Regions from separate parts of the Pedococcus sp. P2_F6 genome, predicted to be linked through region 2. Evidence: predicted binding sites of a transcription regulator. Region 2 holds the regulator's gene; the other holds the start of a gene.
What was found. Region 2 encodes HrcA, which represses chaperone genes, less so after heat shock. Its sites were predicted from a motif close to TTNGCACTCGNNNNNNNCGAGTGCNAA; they were not measured.
Positions count from the first base shown of each region.

Region 1: groES (co-chaperone GroES) is a predicted target of HrcA. The motif match lies at 4,002-4,028, and genes of this name have one in related genera.

Region 1 is NZ_JBFUEZ010000004.1:162,738-172,314, reverse strand. It holds partial or broken gene AC1DWP_RS12355 (hypothetical protein) at 1-332, opposite strand, end outside; gene AC1DWP_RS12350 (ABC transporter ATP-binding protein) at 329-1,075, opposite strand; gene AC1DWP_RS12345 (PadR family transcriptional regulator) at 1,072-1,608, opposite strand; gene groL (chaperonin GroEL) at 1,786-3,405, opposite strand; gene groES (co-chaperone GroES) at 3,510-3,803, opposite strand; gene AC1DWP_RS12330 (GNAT family N-acetyltransferase) at 4,125-4,970, shown strand; gene AC1DWP_RS12325 (class I SAM-dependent methyltransferase) at 5,008-6,240, shown strand; gene AC1DWP_RS12320 (VldE C-terminal domain-containing protein) at 6,345-7,055, shown strand; gene AC1DWP_RS12315 (ribokinase) at 7,160-7,996, opposite strand; gene AC1DWP_RS12310 (nucleoside hydrolase) at 7,996-8,979, opposite strand; gene AC1DWP_RS12305 (hypothetical protein) at 9,069-9,263, opposite strand; gene AC1DWP_RS12300 (glycoside hydrolase family 3 N-terminal domain-containing protein) at 9,301-9,577, shown strand, end outside.
Region 2 is NZ_JBFUEZ010000001.1:157,207-166,783, reverse strand. It holds gene AC1DWP_RS00750 (16S rRNA (uracil(1498)-N(3))-methyltransferase) at 1-582, opposite strand, end outside; gene dnaJ (molecular chaperone DnaJ) at 598-1,722, opposite strand; gene hrcA (heat-inducible transcriptional repressor HrcA) at 1,778-2,809, opposite strand; gene AC1DWP_RS00735 (DUF3097 domain-containing protein) at 2,958-3,842, shown strand; gene AC1DWP_RS00730 (DUF4870 domain-containing protein) at 4,029-4,517, shown strand; gene hemW (radical SAM family heme chaperone HemW) at 4,548-5,774, opposite strand; gene AC1DWP_RS00720 (tyrosine-protein phosphatase) at 6,043-6,837, shown strand; gene AC1DWP_RS00715 (hotdog fold domain-containing protein) at 6,883-7,353, opposite strand; gene lepA (translation elongation factor 4) at 7,398-9,233, opposite strand; gene AC1DWP_RS00705 (MFS transporter) at 9,324-9,577, opposite strand, start outside.

The DNA of each region.
Region 1 (9,577 bases), on a different contig from region 2:
ACCACGCGACGGGCCTCGCCGGGCGTCATACCCGCCAGGCGGAACGCCGCGAGGCGCCGGTCCCGCCGGGGTGACCCGACGCGCACCCCGAGGCCGGTGAGCACGAACGCAGGCAGGCTGAGGAGGACGAGCGCGGTGACGACCCCTGCGTGCAGTCCGGAGTCGTTGAGCACCTCGACGCGGTAAGCCCGCCCTTCCGGGACCGACACCACAACTGCCGCAGTGAGCAGGATGAAGGCGGTGAAGGCGGCGCCGAGCGCCGTGATCGCGAGGCGCAGCCGGTCGACGCGCCCACCCGTCAGCGCGAACCTCAAGGCCTGGAGGAGGGTCATGAGCCGGCCCGCGGGCTCGAGGCCGAAGCCGACGCCGACGCCGCGGAACCAAGCACCGCACCGTTGACGCCGAGGCCGCCGGAGAGCCGGCCGTCGCGCACCTCGATGTCACGGTCGCCGTAAGCCGCGACACGAGCCTCGTGCGAGACCAGCACGACGGTGGTGCCCGTCTCCCGCGCGGTCTCGGCAATGGCAGTCATGACCTGCTCGGCAGCCATCGAGTCGAGGGCCCCGGTCGGTTCGTCGGCGAAGAGGACAGCCGGCTCGGTGACCATGGCCCTGGCCACGGCCACCCGTTGGGCTTGCCCGCCCGACATCTGCCCGGGCCGGTGGTCGGCCTGGTCCCCGACGCCGAACCGGTGCAACCAGGACTGCGCCCGGTCGAACGCCTCGGCCCGCTTCATCCCGCCGAGCAGGAGCGGGAGTGCCACGTTCTCGACCGCAGGCAGCTCCTCGACCAGCTGCCCGAACTGGAACAGCACGCCGAACTGCTCACGTCGCAGGCGGGAGCGGACAGCCTCGCTCTCGGCACTGATGACCCGCTCGCCGAACTCCACCGTGCCGGCATCGGGAGCCAGCACACCGGCCAGGCACAGGAGGAGCGACGACTTCCCTGATCCCGAAGGCCCGGTCACCGCCAGGATCTCCCCGTGCCGCACGTCCAGGTCGATCCCCCGCAGCGCCGGCGTCAGCCCGTAGGCCAGCGTCAGACCTCGCGCCTTGACCACGGTCCCCTTGTTCATACCCCGATTTCCTCTCTCAGAGTGCCGACGCGCTGGAGTGCCGCGTCCATCCACTTCAGGTCTGCATCCAGGTGCGCGAGGGCGTAGTCGGCGGCCAGGACCTCGTGCAGCGACGAGTCCCGGGCCGACTTGGCAGCCGTGAAGGCCCGCATCCGGGCCAGGTGTGCGGACCGCTGGGCCCGCAGGAACGCCGACGCCCCTGCCTCGTCGCCGAGCAGCAGCGCGATCGTCACCTTGAGCTCGAACGGGTTGGCGACGTGCTCGGACGGCTCATCGGTCGATGCGAGCCACGACCGCAGCTCCTCGGATCCCGCTTCGGTGATCTCGAAGACCATCCGATCGGGCCCGTCGACCCGCTGCACCCCGCGTGGCTCGACGAGCCCGCGGCGGTGCAGCCGGTCCAGCGTCGAGTAGACCACTCCGAAGGCGATGGGTTTGGCCTGCGGGAAGCGCTGGTCGTGCTCTCGCTTCAGGTCATACCCGTGCCGCTGCCCCCTGCGCAGCAGCCCGAGGATGACGTGACCTGTCGACATGACGCTCACTATTCACTACATGAATAGTGAGCGCAAGCACTTCGGCTGCATCCGCGTGGTCAACGCGGGTCAGCGCACGACGAAGGCCCGCCCCCGCAGTGGGGACGGGCCTTCGTGAGGTATGCCACGCAGCTCAGCGCCGCGCGTCGTCAGTCCTGAACGACCTGCTGCGCCCGGTCAGTGACCGTGGCCGTGACCGTGGCCGCCGGCGCCCTGGCCGTCCTCGTCTTCCTTCTTCTCCACGACGAGCGTGTCGGTGGTGAGCACCATCGACGCGATCGAGGCGGCGTTGACCAGCGCGGAGCGGGTGACCTTGACCGGGTCGATGACGCCGGCCTTGATCAGGTCGCCGTACTCACCGGTCGCGGCGTTGAGGCCGTTGCCCGGGCTGAGCTCGCGCACCTTGGAGACGGCGACGTAGCCCTCCATGCCGGCGTTCTCGGCGATCCAGCGCAGCGGCTCGGCCGAGGCCTTCTTGACGATGAGCGCACCGGTCGCCTCGTCGCCCTCGAGGTCGAGGTCGTCGATGACGGTGGAGGCGTGGACGAGGGCGGAGCCGCCACCGGCGACGATGCCCTCCTCGATGGCCGCGCGGGTCGCCGAGATGGCGTCCTCGATGCGGTGCTTCTTCTCCTTGAGCTCCACCTCAGTGTGGGCACCCACCTTGATGACGCAGACCCCACCGGCGAGCTTGGCGAGGCGCTCCTGGAGCTTCTCGCGGTCCCAGTCGGAGTCGGTGCGCTCGATCTCGGCCTTGAGCTGGTTGACCCGGCCGGTGACGTCGTCGGGCTTGCCGGCGCCGTCGATGATCGTGGTGTTGTCCTTGGTGACGACGACGCGACGGGCCTGGCCCAGCACGTCCAGGTCAGCCTGGTCGAGCTTGAGGCCGACCTCCTCGGAGATGACCTGGCCACCGGTGAGGGTCGCCATGTCCTGCAGCATCGCCTTGCGACGGTCGCCGAAGCCGGGGGCCTTGACCGCGACCACGTTGAACGTGCCGCGGATCTTGTTGACGACGAGGGTCGACAGCGCTTCGCCGTCGATGTCCTCGGCGATGATCAGCAGCGGCTTGCCGGTCTTGATGACCTTCTCCAGCACCGGCAGGACGTCGGCGATGGCCGAGATCTTGCCCTGGTTGATGAGGATGTAGGCGTCCTCGACCACGGCCTCCATGCGCTCGGCGTCGGAGACGAAGTAGGGCGAGATGTAGCCCTTGTCGAACTGCATGCCTTCGGTGAACTCGAGCTCGGTGGTCGCCGTCGACGACTCCTCGACGGTGATGACACCGTCCTTGCCGACCTTGTCGAACGCCTCGGCGATGGTCGACCCGATCGTCTCGTCCTGGGCGGACAGCGCGGCGACCTGGGCGATCTCTTCCTTGCCCTCGATCTCGCGAGCCGTCTCGAGCAGCTTGGCGCTCACTGCCTGGACCGCTGCGTCGATGCCGCGCTTCAGGCTGGCCGGGGCGGCACCTGCGGCAACGTTGCGCAGGCCCTCCTTGACCATGGCCTGGGCGAGCACGGTGGCCGTCGTGGTGCCGTCACCAGCGATGTCGTTGGTCTTGGTGGCGACCTCCTTCGCGAGCTGGGCGCCGAGGTTCTCGTAGGGGTCCTCGAGCTCGATCTCGCGGGCGATGGTCACGCCGTCGTTGGTGATCGTGGGGGCGCCCCACTTCTTGTCGATGACGACGTTGCGGCCCTTCGGGCCGAGCGTCACCTTGACCGCGTTCGCGAGCGCGTCAACTCCGCGCTCAAGCGACTTGCGGGCGGAGTCGTTGAACTCCAGCGTCTTAGCCATGAAAGTCCTTCTCTAGCAATCGGGTTCAGGAGGGATTGAAGGCAACGTGCCCTGTATGCCGGCAAGCCGGCATACAGGGCACGTCACTCACGCGGTGCGGATGCTCAGCCGACGATGGCGAGGACGTCGCGGGCGGAGAGGATGAGGTACTCCTCGCCGCCGTGCTTGATCTCGGTGCCGCCGTACTTGCTGTAGATGACCCGGTCGCCGACGGTGACGTCGAGCGGGACGCGGTTGCCGTTGTCGTCGATCCGGCCGGGACCGATCGCGAGGACCTCGCCCTCCTGGGGCTTCTCCTTCGCGGTGTCCGGGATGACGAGGCCAGACGCGGTGGTCTGCTCGGCCTCGACGGACTTGACGACGATGCGGTCTTCGAGCGGCTTGATGGAAACCGACACGATGATGACCTCCCCTTCGGGAATGTCGAAGATGGACAGGTGGATGGTGCTGGTCGTGCTGTGGTGCTCTGCTTGCTCTGGCACAGAAGTTGCTCTGTCACAGAAGTCACTGCCTGGCGGTCGCCGTCGCGGGGATCGACCGACTGGCTGCGTTAGCACTCGGCGAACCGGAGTGCCAACGCAAATCTAGGCTCGCGGTTAGCACTCGGTCAACTCGAGTGCCAGAGTTTGGCGGCGCGTTCGCCACGAGCGGACGACGCAGGACTGCGCGACCGACAAACCAGTTGCCTGGTCGGGCCCGCGGGCGGCAGTGTCGGCCACGTGACCGACACCCACGAAACCTCTGCCGACAACGCCGACGAGACGTCCGCCGTGCTGCTGCGAGCGTACGACGAGCAGCTGCGCGAGGAGCGTGAGGTGCCCTCGTCACTGGCCACCGCCCGGCTCGGCCCCCTCGTGCTCGCGACGTTCATGGGTGGGCACGGCTTCATCACCTACCGCACCCTCGACACCGACGCCGGTCCGGCCACGAGGGAGTCGGTCGCACAGCTTGTGGACGGGGCCCTCGCGCACTACGAGGCGATGCCCGAGATCACGGCCGTCGAGTGGAAGTCCCGGGGCCACGACCACGCCCCCGGCCTGCACGAGGCCCTGGTCGCACGCGGCTTCACCCCCGACGAACCCGAGTCGATCATGATCGGCGAGGCCCGCCTGCTCGCCGTCGACGTCGCGCTGCCCGACGGCGTCGCCATCCGACGGGTGACCGACGAGGGCGACATCCGGGCGATGTGCTCCATGCAGGCGGAGGTGTTCGGCGACGACGCCAAGGAGGCCAAGGACCACGCGGACCAGGTCCTGCACCGGCTGCGGACCCGCGACGACATGGAGATGTGGGTGGCCGAGCACGACGGCCAGATCGTCAGCGCCGGACGGCTCGAGCCCGTCGCCGGCACCGAGTTCGCCGGCATCTGGGGCGGCGCGACCCTGCCCGAGTTCCGCGGACGGGGGATCTACCGAGCCCTGACCTCCGCGCGCGCACGCTCGGCCATCGACCACGGCAAGCGCTACATCAACAGCGACTCGACCGAGTTCTCCCGGCCGATCCTCGAGCGCTCCGGCTTCCTCAAGGTCTCGACCACGACCCCCTACGAATGGCGACGCCCGTAGTCCACCCACCGCCCGGGCGTACGACAGAATGCCGGGCATGGATCTGGCCCTGCTGCGACGGCTGACCACCGGCGAGGGCTGGGGTCTGCTGCAGTCCCTCCCGCCGTACGACGAGTCGGCCGCCTTGGGCCTGCAGCACCGGCTGCGCACCGCGGGGTTCGAGCCGGACCTCGTCGCAGCTGCCCTGAACCAGGCCCGGCTGCGAGCCAAGGCCCAGGACAAGTTCGGCGAGTTCGCCCGCGGGATGGTGCTCACCTCCGATGGGCTCGAGCAGGCGACCCGGCTGGCGGTGGCCGCTCAGCATGCCCAGCGCTTCCGGGCCGCCGGCATCCACACGGTGCACGACCTCGGGTGCGGCATTGGTTCGGACGCCATGGCGATGGCGGGCCTCGACCTGCGGGTCAGGGCCATCGACGCCGACGAGGTCACCGCGGGGATCGCGGCGGTGAACCTGCGGCACTGGCCGGACTCCACGGCATACCAAGGGCTGGCGGAGGAGTTCACCGCGCCGGCTGGTGAGGGGGCGCGCGGCGTGGGGGCGTGGCTCGACCCGGCGCGACGCACGCCCGGCGTCGCCGACGTGAGCGGCCGAACCCGCAGGATCTTCAACCTCGCCGAGATCTCGCCGAGCTGGCCCACCGTCCAGGAGGTGGCCCGCGCACTGCCGGCCACCGGGGCCAAGCTGAGCCCCGGCTTCCCGCACGCGGCCCTGCCTCCGGGCGCTGAGGCGCAGTGGACGTCCTGGGAGGGCGACGTCGTCGAGTGTGTCGTGTGGTGGGGACCGCTGGTGCGGACTGGTGGGCGCACCGCCGCCCTGCTGCGCGACGCCGGGCCAGCCGTGGTCGTGACCGAGGCAGAGGGGGACGGCACCGCTCCACCGCTGCAGAACCTCGCCGACGTGGGTGGCTGGCTCTACGAACCTGACAAGGCAGTGCTGCGCGCCGGTCTGGTGGGTGCACTCACGGCCGCGACCGACGGGGCCGAGCTGGACGCCGGCGTCGGCTACGTCGGGTCGAGCCGGTCCGTCGACGTCCCCTTCGCCAAGCGGTATGCCGTGGTGGAGGCGATGCCGTTCAACGTCAAGGCGTTGCGCGGCTGGCTCCGCGACCACGGCATCGACCGGCTGACCATCAAGAAGCGCGGCGTCAGCGTCGACGCGGACCTGCTGCGACGACAGCTGCGACTGCCCGCGAAGGGGCACAACGAGGCGATCGTGATCCTCACCCGCGTGCGTAGCAACCAGGTCGCGATCATCGTCCGACCCGCCTGACCGGCGCGGCAACCGGAGGCAACTGCACGCACCCCTGGTCAAGCCGTGCCCGAAATGGCCGGGAGTTCGCCCTGCGCCGTTACCATCTCGTATCCTCGACCGCGATGCCTTCCCCTCACACCACCGGCTCCGGCCGCCATCGAGCAACCAGGACCCGCCGCGCCGCGGTCATGTCTGGCCTCTGGCGACGCCCCAGCCACCGGTCTGCGCTCAAGGGTCTCGGCGTCGCCGCCTCGGCTCTCGGCGTGGCCACCGCCTTCGCGGCCCCGGCGTCGATCCCGACCCTCGAGCTCACGTCCGCACAGGTTCGGCCCCCGGTCGAGGCGCGGGCGCAGGCCGTGTCCGCACCGGCCCGGGTCACCCGCTACGGCGTCATCGGGTTCACCGCGCAGGCCGAGTCGGCCGCGCGCAGCAAGCCGCGGGCCTCCGCGAGCCCGACGGCCGATCGCACGAGTACGGCGGTCTCGCGCAACACCTCACGCGCGGGCCTGTCCAACGTCGGTGGCATGACGCCGAACGCGATTGCCGTCATCAACGCCGTCAAGAAGCAGTTCCCCGGCTCCGGGCCGTTCGGCGGGTTCCGCGCCGGCGACCCGGGAGACCACGGCAGCGGTCACGCCGTCGACATCATGTGCAGCACGGCCGAGGGCAACGAGATCGCCAGCTTCCTGCAGGCCAATGCCGGGGCCCTCAACATCAAGTACCTCATCTGGCGCCAGCGCATCTGGAATCCGGGCGGCACCTGGGAGGCCATGGCGGACCGTGGCAGCCCCACGGCCAACCACTACGACCACGTGCACGTCTCGGTCTACTAGACCGTCCTCTCGACTCCTGGCCACCGGTGTGGCACGCGGGCGGGCTTGCCCGTGTCTCGTGAGCCACTGATGGCCCGAAGTCGCGGACGGTCCGGCTGGTCTGGCTAGAGCTCGGGGTCGAGCTGGGCACCGCGGTGACGGACCGCATCCGCGCCGGCCTGGCTCGCTGCCCTCACGGCCGCCTCGCGGTCCGCTCCGCTCGCCAGTGCCGCCGCCAGGGCCCCACAGAACGCGTCGCCAGCGCCGGTCGTGTCGACCACCTCCGCCTCGTCCACGGGTATGCCGTCCGACCGCTCCCCGTCCCAGCTGCACCCGGCTGCACCGAAGGTCACCAGCACCGAGGTCGGGGCGGCAGCGCTGTCGGCCAGCTGGAGCGCCTCGTGCTCGTTGACCACGAGCGGGTCGGCGAGGGCCACGACGTCGCGCGGCAGGGCGGCATACGGGGCTGCGTTGAGGACCACGCGGGCGCCACGCCCGTGGGCGGCGCGCGCGGCAGCTGCGACGGTCCGCAGGGGCACCTCGAGCTGGACCAGCAGGACGTCGCCGGGCTCGAGGTCAGACAAGGCGTCCGGCAGGTCGTCGGCCGAGACGTGGGCGTTGGCGCCGGGGATGACCACGATGGAGTTCTCGCCCTCGTCGTCGACGGTGATCCACGCCTGGCCGGTGGGGGTGCCGTCGACGACGCGCACGGCCGAGACGTCGATCCCGCGGGAGCGAAGCCGCTGCAGGTAGGCCTGACCTGCGTCGTCCGACCCGACGGCGCCGACCAGCCCCACTGTCGCACCGGCCGCGGCAGCCGCGACGGCCTGGTTGCCGCCCTTCCCGCCCGCGAACCGGTGCAGCGGGCCGTCGGCGAGGACGGTCTCCCCCGGCCCCGGGTGGCGCTCGACCGCGGCGACGAGGTCGACGTTGAGCGAGCCGAGGACGACCACCCGCCCCATCAGCGCATCCCGCCGCTGACGGTGTCGAGCCACAGGGTGGCGTAGCGCTGGCCGTCGACCTCGAGGCAGACGTCGATGCTGGACCGGGCCTGGCCGTGGGGGTCGTGGGCGAGGCCACCTGACCACTCCCGTCTGTCGACGATCGTGCGTCCGCGGGACCAGGTGCCCGCGAGCTCGACGCGCACCGGGAGCCGCTCACGGCGCACTCCTCCCGGCTCCAGGACGGCGCAGACGGCACCGGCGTCGCCGATCGTGGCGTCCGGTGACCCGAACCGCTCACACTGGAACTCGATGAGGCGGCCGGCCAGCTCGGCTGCGTCGTGACCACCCGGTGCCGCCAGGGTGCGGGCCGTCTCGAGGCTGACCCGTGGCTCGTAGAAGACGTCCAGGCCGTACATCGTGAGCGGGATGTCGAGGTCGGCACAGGCGTCGAGCACGACTGCCGCGGCCTCCGGGTCGTGGAAGACGTTGAACTCGGCCGAGGCTGTCGCATTGCCGACCTGCGCTGCCCCGCCCATGAAGACGATCTCGCGAATCCCCTTGGCAACACTGGGATAGGTGCGCAGGAGCAGGGCCAGGTTGGTGAGCGGTGCAAGCGGGACCAGGGTGACCCAGGGGGCGTCGTCGGCGTGGCCGGCAGCCTCCAGGAGCACGTCGCGCAACAGCTCGACGGCGTGGCGGGAGTCGGGCCGGCGCTCGGACCTGGCCCAGTCGAGATCACCCATCCCGTCCCGGCCATGGACGTGCCTGGCGTCGACCGGTTCCTCCAGCAACGGGCGTTCGGCACCCCTGGCCACCGGGACGTCGGCGCGGTCCGCCGCGTCCAGCACGGTGAGGGTGTTGGCCACGACGGCGTCCACCGCCGCGTTGCCCCCCACGCACGTCACGGCACGCAGGTCGAGCGCTGGATGCAGCGCCGCCAACAACAGCGCACAGGCGTCGTCGACCCCGGTGTCGACGTCCAGGACGACGGGAATGGCCATGTGGCGATCCTGCCAGAGGCGGGGTGGCGGCAGCCCGGTCCGGGTTTCGTCGCGGCTGCGTGGCCGGGGTAGGTTCCGTGCGTGACTGCTCACCCGGCGCGCCACGCCCGCCTCCTCCTGGTCGGCCTGGCGGTCGCGGCGCTCACAGCGACCGCAGGGTGCGACGCGGGCAGCGGGTCGTCGGGCAGCGGGTCTTCGGGTACCTCAGGGTCTTCGTCGGGGTCGGCCACCAGCCCGAGCAGCTCCAGCTCTGGGACCTCGAGCACGTCCAGCACGACGACCACCCCAGCCCCCACCTGTGGCGAGCAGCTCGCTGCCGCGATGACCGCGCCGCAACGGGCCGGTCAGCTGCTGATGGTCGGGCTCCAGCCGACCGGCAGCTCACGTGCCCTCGCTGCCCAGATCCGGTCGCAGCGGCTGGGTGGGGTGATCTACCTCGGCGGGTGGTCCGGCGGGTCCGCCTCGATGGCGACCATCTCGAAGCGACTGAGGACGGCGGCCGCGGACGGGCTGCTGGTGGCCGCCGACCAGGAGGGCGGCCAGGTCCAGCAGCTGCGAGGCCCGGGGTTCACCCGGATGCCGTCGGCCCGCACCCAGG
Region 2 (9,577 bases):
GACGTCGCCGTCGGTCGGGAGCGCCTGCGCCGCAAGGCTCTGTGTCGCGTCCTCGTGCAGCACGTATGCCGCCGCGGCGCCGGCGATGCGCGCCGCCAGGGTCTTGGTCGTGACCAGCTCTGCGACGACCGGCACTCGCGCGCGGCGGGACTGCTTGGCCGCCGCGGTGACGGTCGACTCCCACTTGCGGCGGGCCTTGTCGCCACGCTCACCACGCCACTGGACGATGCTGCGCGACGCCTGCCAGGGGACCACCTCGTCGACCCCGAACTCGGTCGCCGCCTCGATGGCCTGGTCGTCACGGTCGCCCTTCGCCAGGGCCTGCACGAGGACGAACCGGGGCACGACCTCCGGCTCGCGGCACACCTCCAGGACGACCAGCTCGAGCTCTGCCTTGCCGGCCGCCTCGACCGTGCAGGTGACGCGCAGGCCGGCGCCGTCGGCAAGCATCACCCGCTCTCCGGGGGCGATCCGGCGGACGGTGGCTGCGTGCCGGCCCTCGGGACCATCGAGGACCACGCGCGTGCCCGCGGCAGCCTCGGCGAGGACGGCTGGTTCGACGAGGAACAGCGGCAGGGTCACGTCGGGCGGACCTGGCTACTTGGCCTTGAAGGCGTCGCGGAGCTTGCCGAACAGCCCAGGGTGGGCCGGGGACAACCGCCCTGCCGGGTGCTCCTCACCGCGTAGCGTGGCCAGCTGGCGAAGGAGCTCCTCCTGCTGCTCGTCCAAGCGGGTCGGGGTCTGCACGTTGGCGTGGATGATGAGGTCGCCGCGGCCGGTGCCGCGCAGGTGCGTGACCCCGAGGCCACGCAGCGTCATGGCGTCGCCGGGCTGCGTGCCGGCCTTGATCTCGAGCTCGTTGCTGCCGTCGAACGTGTCGAGCTTGACGGTGGTGCCGAGAGCGGCGGCGGTCATGGGCAGCTCGACGGTGCAGTGCAGGTCGTCCCCACGCCGCTGGAAGGTCTGGTGGGGGCGCACCGCCACCTCGACGTAGAGGTCGCCGGCGGGGCCCCCGCCCTGGCCGACCTCACCCTCGCCTGCGAGCTGGATGCGGGTGCCGGTGTCCACTCCGGCAGGCACCTTGATCTTGAGGGTTCGGCGGGTGCGGACCCGGCCGTCACCGGAGCACTCGAAGCACGGGCTGACGAGCACCTCGCCGTAGCCCTGGCAGGTGACGCAGGGACGGGTCGTCATCACCTGGCCGAGGAAGGAGCGCTGGACCTGCTGGATCTCACCGCGACCGCCGCACACGTCACACGTGCGGCGAGCGGTGCCCGGCTGGGCACCGTCACCGTGACAGGTGGAGCAGACCACGGCCGTCTCGATGGCGAGCTCCTTCTCGGCACCGAACACGGCGTCGCCGAGGTCGATGTCGAGCCGGATGAGGGCGTCCTGGCCACGTCGCTGCCGCGACCGCGGACCCCGCTGTGCCTGACCTGCCCCGGCGCCGAAGAAGGCGTCCATGATGTCGCTGAAGGAGAACCCCTGCCCGAACCCGGCAGCGCCGCCGGCATAGGGGTCCGACCCCATGTCGTAGGACCGGCGCTTGTCGGCGTCGGAGAGCACGTCATAGGCCTGCGACACCTTCTTGAACTGCTCCTCCGCCTCCGGGCTCGGGTTGACGTCCGGGTGCAGCGTGCGGGCCTTCTTGCGGTAGGCGCGCTTGATGTCGTCGGGGCTGGCGTCCCGGGACACACCCAGGTCCTGGTAGTAGTCGTTCAACGAATGTCCTTGGTGTCACCGGGGTGACGGTCGGTGGTACGAGGTCGGACGCGCGTCACTGCGCGAGGATTCGGGAGACGTAGGTCGCCACGGCCCGCACCGACGCCATCGTCGTGGGGTAGTCCATCCGGGTGGGGCCGAGGACGCCGAGACCGGCGACGAGCTCTGAGCCCGAGCCGTACTCGGTCGAGACGACCGAGGTCGACTGGAGCCCGGCGAACGGGTTCTCGTGGCCGATGCGCACCGAGACCGTGTCGGAGGTCTCGCGCGCGGTGCCCAGCAGCTTGAGCAGCACGACGTGCTGTTCGAGGGCCTCGAGGACCGGGCCGATGCTGAGCGGGAAGTCTGTGCCGACGCGCGCGAGGTTCGCCGTACCCGCGAGGACGACACGCTCCTCGCGCTCCTCGACGAGGGCGTCGTCGAGGGACCGCACGACGGCCCGCACCAGGTCACGGTCGCCCGGCTCGAACTCGTCGGCGAGGCTGGCCAGGGACGCCGCGGCGTCGACCAGCCGCTGCCCGACGGCGCGCGCGTTGACCTTGACCCGGACGAGCCCGAGGGTCGCCTCGCCGTCCTTGCTGGACAGGTCGTGGCTCGTCTCGATGATGCGTTGCTCGACGCGGCCGGTGTTGACGATGAGCACGACCATCAGGCGGGTCGGGCCCATCGCGACGAACTCGATGTGCCGCACTGTCGACCGGGTCAGCGACGGGTACTGCATGACGGCGACCTGCCGCGTCAGTGAGGCAAGCAGTCGGACCGTCCGGTCCACCACGTCGTCGAGGTCGACGGCGCCCTCGAGGAACTGGGCGATGGCGGCCCGCTCGGCCGCCGTCATGGGCTTGACCGAGCTCAACCGGTCGACGAACAGGCGGTAGCCGGCGTCGGTCGGCACCCGCCCGGCGCTGGTGTGCGGAGCCGCGATCAGGCCCTCTTCCTCCAGCGCCGCCATGTCGTTGCGCACGGTCGCGGCCGAGACCCCCAGCTGGTGCCGGTCCAGCAGGGCCTTGGAACCCACCGGCTCAGAGGTCTGGACGTAGTCCTGCACGATCGCGCGCAACACTGCGAGTCGACGTTCTTCACTCATCAGGCACCTCCTTCGACCGATCTGGCCCCGCTACGGACAGGCTGGCACTCAGGCTCAGCGAGTGCCAAGTCTACGTTGTTCCCGTGTCCTGACCGCACGGGCGGCGCGCCCGCGCAGCCAAGGCCCCGGGGCGGCATACCCTGCGTCGGTGTCCGACCGCTATGGCTCCGATGTCCTGTCCGGTGACTGGAAGGTCCCCCCGCGGGGCCGTTCCCGCGAGGTGGAGGCCGAGACCGGCCTGGTCGTCGAGGACGTCGAGACCGGCTGGTGCGGTGCGGTGGTCCGGGTCGAGAAGGCCGGCGGGATGCGCGTCGTGCACCTCGAGGACCGACGTGGCCGCACGAAGGGTTTCCCGATGGGTCCGGGTTTCCTGCTCGACGGCTCCCCCGTCATCCTGACGCCGCCCACTGCCGCGGCCCGTGCCCTGCTGGCCGACGCACGCGCCCTCGCCTCGCGCACCGCCTCCGGCTCACGGGCCGTCCACGGAGCGACCGCCCGGGTGGCCAGCGGCTCGCGGATCTTCGTCGAGGGCCGGCACGACGCCGAGCTGGTCGAGAAGGTCTGGGGCGCCGACCTGCGGGTCGAGGGCGTCGTCGTGGAGCTGCTCGACGGCGTGGACGACCTGGTCGCGGCGATCGCGGACTTCCAACCCGGCCCCGGCCGCCGGATGGGAGTCCTCGTCGACCACCTGCTGCCGGGCACCAAGGAGCACCGGGTGGTGCAGGACGCCGCGCGGGGACCGTATGCCGCGCACGTGCGTGTGCTGGGGCACCCGTACGTCGACGTGTGGCAGAGCGTGCGCCCGGAGCGGCTCGGGCTGTCGCAGTGGCCCGTCATCCCCCGTGGCCAGTCCTGGAAGCACGGCATCTGCGCGCACCTGGGCTGGGCGCACCACGACCAGGCCGACATCGCGCGGGCGTGGAAGCAGATCCTCGGGACCGTGCGCTCCTACGCCGACCTCGAGCCGACCCTGCTGGCCAGCGTCGAGGAGCTCATCGACTTCGTGACGGAGTCACGAGATGTCACAGGGTGACGGAGTCACGAGATGTCACAGGGTGAGCGAGCCGGGACACTGACGTCCTCGGCGACCCTTCCTCGGGGTCGACCCTGACCTGTCCCTGAACCTCCCCTGTCTACACCCCGAAAGGTGGACTTTCGGAGGTCGTCGTGCGTTTCACTGGGTGCAGACACCACGCAGACCCTCACCACGGAGAGACCCATGACCGACCAACCAGAGCAGCCGCAGTCGCAGGTGCCCCCACAGGCGCCCCCCGGCTACCAGCCGACGCCGCACCAGCCACAGGACCAGCCACAGGACCGGCCGCCGACCCAGCCCCCGCCGGCGGCCTACGGCGTGGCTCCCCGGCCGATGTCGCCCCAGGACGAGAAGACCTGGGCGACCCTCGTCCACATCGCCCCGTTCGTCGCGGCCATGGTGGGCTTCCCGTTCCTCGGCCCGCTCATCGTCTTCCTCGTGTTCAAGGACCGCGGGCCGTTCATCCGGTTCCACGCCGCGCAGGCGCTCAACTTCCAGATCGTCATCACGATCGCGCTGTGGGTCTTCGGGCTCCTCTCGTTCGTGCTGATCGGGATCCCCTTCTTCATCGCCACGGGCATCGCCTGGGTGGTCTTCTCGATCATCGCCGCGGTCAAGGCCAACCACGGCGAGTGGTACCGCTACCCCCTCACGCCCGAGCTGGTGAGGTGACCGAATAGCGGTCCGCGCAGTCCCAGGAAGTCAGCGCAGTCCCAGGAGCCGTCGCACGACGGTGTCCGCCAGCAAGCGGCCCTGCCTCGTCAGCACCACCCGCTGACGGCGCAGGGCCGCCTGCGCGTCCACGAGGCCGTCGGCGATCAGGCCGGCGACGGCGAGGCGCCCGTCGTCACGCAGGTCCGCGATCGGCAGACCGTCCACGAGCCGCACGCCGAGCAGCACTCGCTCGTCGTACCGCTGCTCGTCGGTCAGCGTCTCCCGCCCGTGAGCCGGGCTGAGCCCCTCGGCGACGCGGGCGGCATACGCGTTGGGGTGCTTGACGTTCCACCACCGCACTCCGCCCACATGGCTGTGGGCGCCCGGCCCGATCCCCCACCAGTTGCCGTCGGCCCAGTAGCCCTCGTTGTGGCGGCACCGCGCCTCCTCGCGCCGGGCCCAGTTGCTCACCTCGTACCAGGTGTAGCCCGCCGCGGCGAGGTGCTCGTCGGCGATCTCGTACTTGGCCGCCTCGTCGTCGTCTTCAGGAGCGGGCACCTGTCCGCGCCGTACCTGGGCCGCCAGCTTGGTGCCCTCCTCGACCACCAGGGCGTAGGCCGAGATGTGGTCGGGCTCCAGCGAGCTCGCCACAGCCAGGCTGGTCCGCCAGTCGTCGAGGGACTCGCCCGGGGTGCCGTAGATGAGGTCGAGGCTGACCTGGAGCCCGGCGGCGCGGGCGGCGTCGACCGCGCGTTCGACGTTGGCCGGGTCGTGGGTGCGCTCGAGGGTCTGCAGGACGTGCGGCACCGCCGACTGCATTCCGAGCGACACCCGGGTGAACCCTGCTTCGGCGAGGACGGCGAGCCCCGCGGGAGTCACCGAGTCGGGGTTGGCCTCGGTGGTCACCTCGGCGCCAGGAGCCAGCCCGAAACGGTCCCGTATGCCGTGCAGCATCCGGGCGAGGTCCTCCGCGGCCAGCATCGTCGGGGTCCCGCCGCCGACGAACACCGTGTCGACGGTCGGCACCTCGCCGAGCACGTCGACCGCGAACACCAGCTCACGCAGTGCGGCGTCCGCGAACGTGCCGATGCTGGCTCCGTCGACGCCGAGCTCGGTCAGCGTGTAGGTGTTGAAGTCGCAGTAGCCGCAGCGCACCGAGCAGAACGGTACGTGCAGGTAGATGCCGAACGGACGGTCCCCGAGAGCCTGGAGCGATGCCTCTGGGAGGAGCCCGTCCGACGGCGCGGGGTCACCGTCGGGCAGGGCGCTGGGCATGGCTCCATCCTCGCAGGCGACTCCCGCAGCCCGGACACGGCGTGTCTTGGGGACACGCCGGAGTGGACTCGAAATGGCCCCCGAAAGTCCCAGAAATTTCCGCTGAACCACTTGTGGCGCAGTCGTCCCTGGATTAGAAATAACCCACGCAATCGCTTCGGCGAGAGCGTCGATCAGGACCTCGGTCCTGACCGTCGAAGGCCTCGGAAACTCATACTTTCCGAGGCCTTCACCTATGTCCGGGATGCTCACGCGTAGGGTCGAGCAGGTGACCACCCCTCTCTGGATCGACCTCGACGGCGTCGTCAACATGCGTGATGTCGGAGGCCTTCCGACCACCGACGGTGGCCACGTCGCCACCGGACGACTGCTGCGGTCGGACAACCTCCAGGACCTCACCGACGCCGACATCGACGACCTCGTGGAGCGCATCGGCGTCACCGACATCGTCGACCTGCGCAGCAACGTCGAGGTGCAGATCGAGGGCCCGGGGCCGTTGCGTGCCCGGGACCTCACGCACCACCACCACTCACTCTTCCGCGACGACGTCCGGGAGGTGACGGCGGCGGAGGCGCTGGTCCTCCCCTGGTCCAAGGCTGCCCAAGCCGCTGCCGACGCCGAGCCGCGCCTCGACGACGACTACTGGGCCAGCCACTACCTCGGCTACCTCGCCCACCGGCCGGACTCGGTCAGCGCTGCCCTCCAGGTCGTCTCGCGCAGCCGCGGCGCGACGATCGTGCACTGCGCCGCAGGCAAGGACCGTACGGGCACCGTCGTCGGGCTGGCCCTGTCCGTGGCCGGCGTGAGCGACGAGGACGTCGTCGCCGACTACGTCGCCACGGGTGAGCGGATCGAGCGCGTCGTGGCCAGGTTGATGGCTCGCCCTGCCTACGGCGAGGTCCTGGCGGGACAGCCGATGGACCACCACCGTCCCAAGCCGGAGACGATGGAGCGGATCCTCAGCGTGCTGGCCGAGCGCTACGGCGGCGCCAGCGGCTGGCTGCGCACGCAGGGCTGGAGCGAGCACGAGGTGGACGCCCTGCGGGCGAGCCTGCGGGCCTGACCCGGCCCCGCGGCATACCGGGTCGTGGCGCTCGCCTGCGGCGGCTCAGCGAGCCGGCTTGTCGGTGACCCAGAGGCGGATGGTGCCCTGCACGACGGGGGTGCCGTCCCCGCGGACTCCCTTGACCCGCACGGGGATCTCCACATCGCCGTCGCGCGCCCAGTCGGCCGGGTCCGTCTCGGCGACGCAGGTGATGTCGGTGGTCGCCTTGGCGGTGTACTCCACCTCCATGCCCTTGGGGATCCACCGGCGCGTCGGCGGGATGGTCGCCTCCGCGAGGGCGCCCATGGCCGCCTCGAGGCCGTTGCAGATCGCGATGACGTGGACGGTGCCGATGTGGTTCTGCACGCGGTGACGCTTCTTGATGGTCAGCTCGGCACGGTTGGGTCCCAGCTCGACGAACCGGGGACGTGCGGTGCGGAAGTAGGGCGCAGCCTGTTCGAAGACGAGCGAGAAGAGACGCTTGCCCTGCGGGTATGCCGTGAGGCGCCGGTACATCGCGTAGGTGTCGACCATGCGCCGATGTTACCCGACGGTAACCCCGCGAAACGGCGAAGCGGCTACTTCTTCGTGACGGCGTCGTTGGACAACGCGGCGATGAAGGCCTCGGGCGGCACCTCGACGCTGCCGATGTTCTTCATCCGCTTCTTGCCGGCCTTCTGCTTCTCGAGCAGCTTGCGCTTGCGGCTGATGTCGCCGCCGTAGCACTTGGCGAGGACGTCCTTGCGGATCGCGCGGATGTTCTCGCGGGCGATGATGCGTGAGCCGATCGCAGCCTGGATGGGCACCTCGAACTGCTGGCGCGGGATGAGGTCCTTGAGCTTGCCGGCCATCATCACGCCGTAGGCGTAGGCCTTGTCCTTGTGGACGATCGAGCTGAAGGCGTCGACCGTCTCCCCCTGGAGCATGATGTCGACCTTGACCAGGTCGGCCACCTGGTCACCGTCGGGTTCGTAGTCGAGCGAGGCGTAGCCACGGGTGCGCGACTTGAGCTGGTCGAAGAAGTCGAAGACGATCTCGGCGAGCGGGAGCGTGTAGCGCATCTCGACGCGCTCCTCGGAGAGGTAGTCCATGCCGCGCAGGGTGCCGCGCTTCTGCTGGCACAGCTCCATGATCGCCCCGATGAACTCGCTCGGTGCCAGCACCGTGGCGCGCACGATCGGCTCGGTGACCGAGCTGACCTTGCCGTAGGGGAACTCGCTCGGGTTGGTGACCGTGAGCACCTTGCCGTCGTCCATCGTCACGTCGTAGACGACGTTGGGCAGGGTCGAGATGAGGTCGAGGTCGAACTCGCGCTCGAGCCGCTCGCGCACGATCTCGAGGTGCAGCATGCCGAGGAAGCCGATGCGGAAGCCGAAGCCCAGTGCGGCGGATGTCTCGGGCTCGTAGACCAGCGCGGCGTCGTTGAGCTTGAGCTTGTCGAGGGCGTCGCGCAGGTCGGGGTAGTCCGACCCGTCGATCGGGTAGAGACCCGAGAACACCATCGGCTTGGGGTCGCGGTAGCCGCCGAGCGCCTCCTTGGCGGGCTTGGCCGCGTTGGTGACGGTGTCGCCGACCTTGGACTGGCGCACGTCCTTCACGCCGGTGATGAGGTAGCCGACCTCTCCCACGCCGAGCCCCTTGGCCGGAGTGGGCTCGGGCGAGCTGACCCCGATCTCGAGCAGCTCGTGGGTGGCCTTGGTCGACATCATCGCGATCTTCTCGCGGGGGTTGAGGTTGCCGTCGATGACCCGGACGTAGGTGACCACACCGCGGTAGGTGTCGTAGACCGAGTCGAAGATCATCGCGCGGGCTGGCGCATCCGCGTCACCGGTGGGCGGCGGCAGCTGCCTGACGATCTCGTTGAGCAGCGGTTCGACGCCGACGCCGGTCTTGCCAGAGACGAGCAGGCAGTCCTCCGGCTCGCAGCCGATCAGGCCGGCCAGCTCCTCGGCGAACTTCTCCGGCTGGGCCGCGGGCAGGTCGATCTTGTTGAGCACCGGGATGATCGCGAGGTCGTTCTCCATGGCGAGGTAGAGGTTCGCGAGCGTCTGGGCCTCGATGCCCTGGGCAGCGTCGACGAGCAGGACCGCGCCCTCGCACGCGGCGAGCGACCGCGACACCTCGTAGGTGAAGTCGACGTGCCCGGGGGTGTCGATCATGTTGAGCGCGTAGGTCGTCCCGTCGAGCTCCCACGGCATGCGGACGGCCTGCGACTTGATCGTGATGCCGCGCTCGCGCTCGATGTCCATCTTGTCGAGGTACTGCGCGCGCATGTCGCGGCCGTCGACGACGCCGGTGACCTGGAGCATCCGGTCGGCCAGCGTCGACTTGCCGTGGTCGATGTGGGCGATGATGCTGAAGTTCCGGATCAGGTCCGGCGGCGTTGCGTGCGGCTGCAGCGCGGTGCGGGCCATCGGGGACACGGGTGCTTCAAACCTCACGGGGCATCGGGAGAACGGAACGGCCCATCCTCCCATGCAACGGGGTATGCCGGTGACGCGCCGTCAGCTCGTGGCTGCCGGCGCGCCTGTCCTCGCCGCCTGGCTCGACTGGCGCCGGTTGGTCGATCGCTGCAGGAGGGCCGACCACAGGGCGATGCCGATCCCGGCCACGGCCAGCATGCCGCCGACCCTGGACGGCCATTCGTAGCCCAGACCCGCCGAGAGCACGATCGACCCGAGCCAGGCCCCGAGGGCGTTGGCGATGTTGAGGGTCGAGTGGTTGAGGGCGGCCGCGAGGGCCTGGCCCTCGTGGGCGA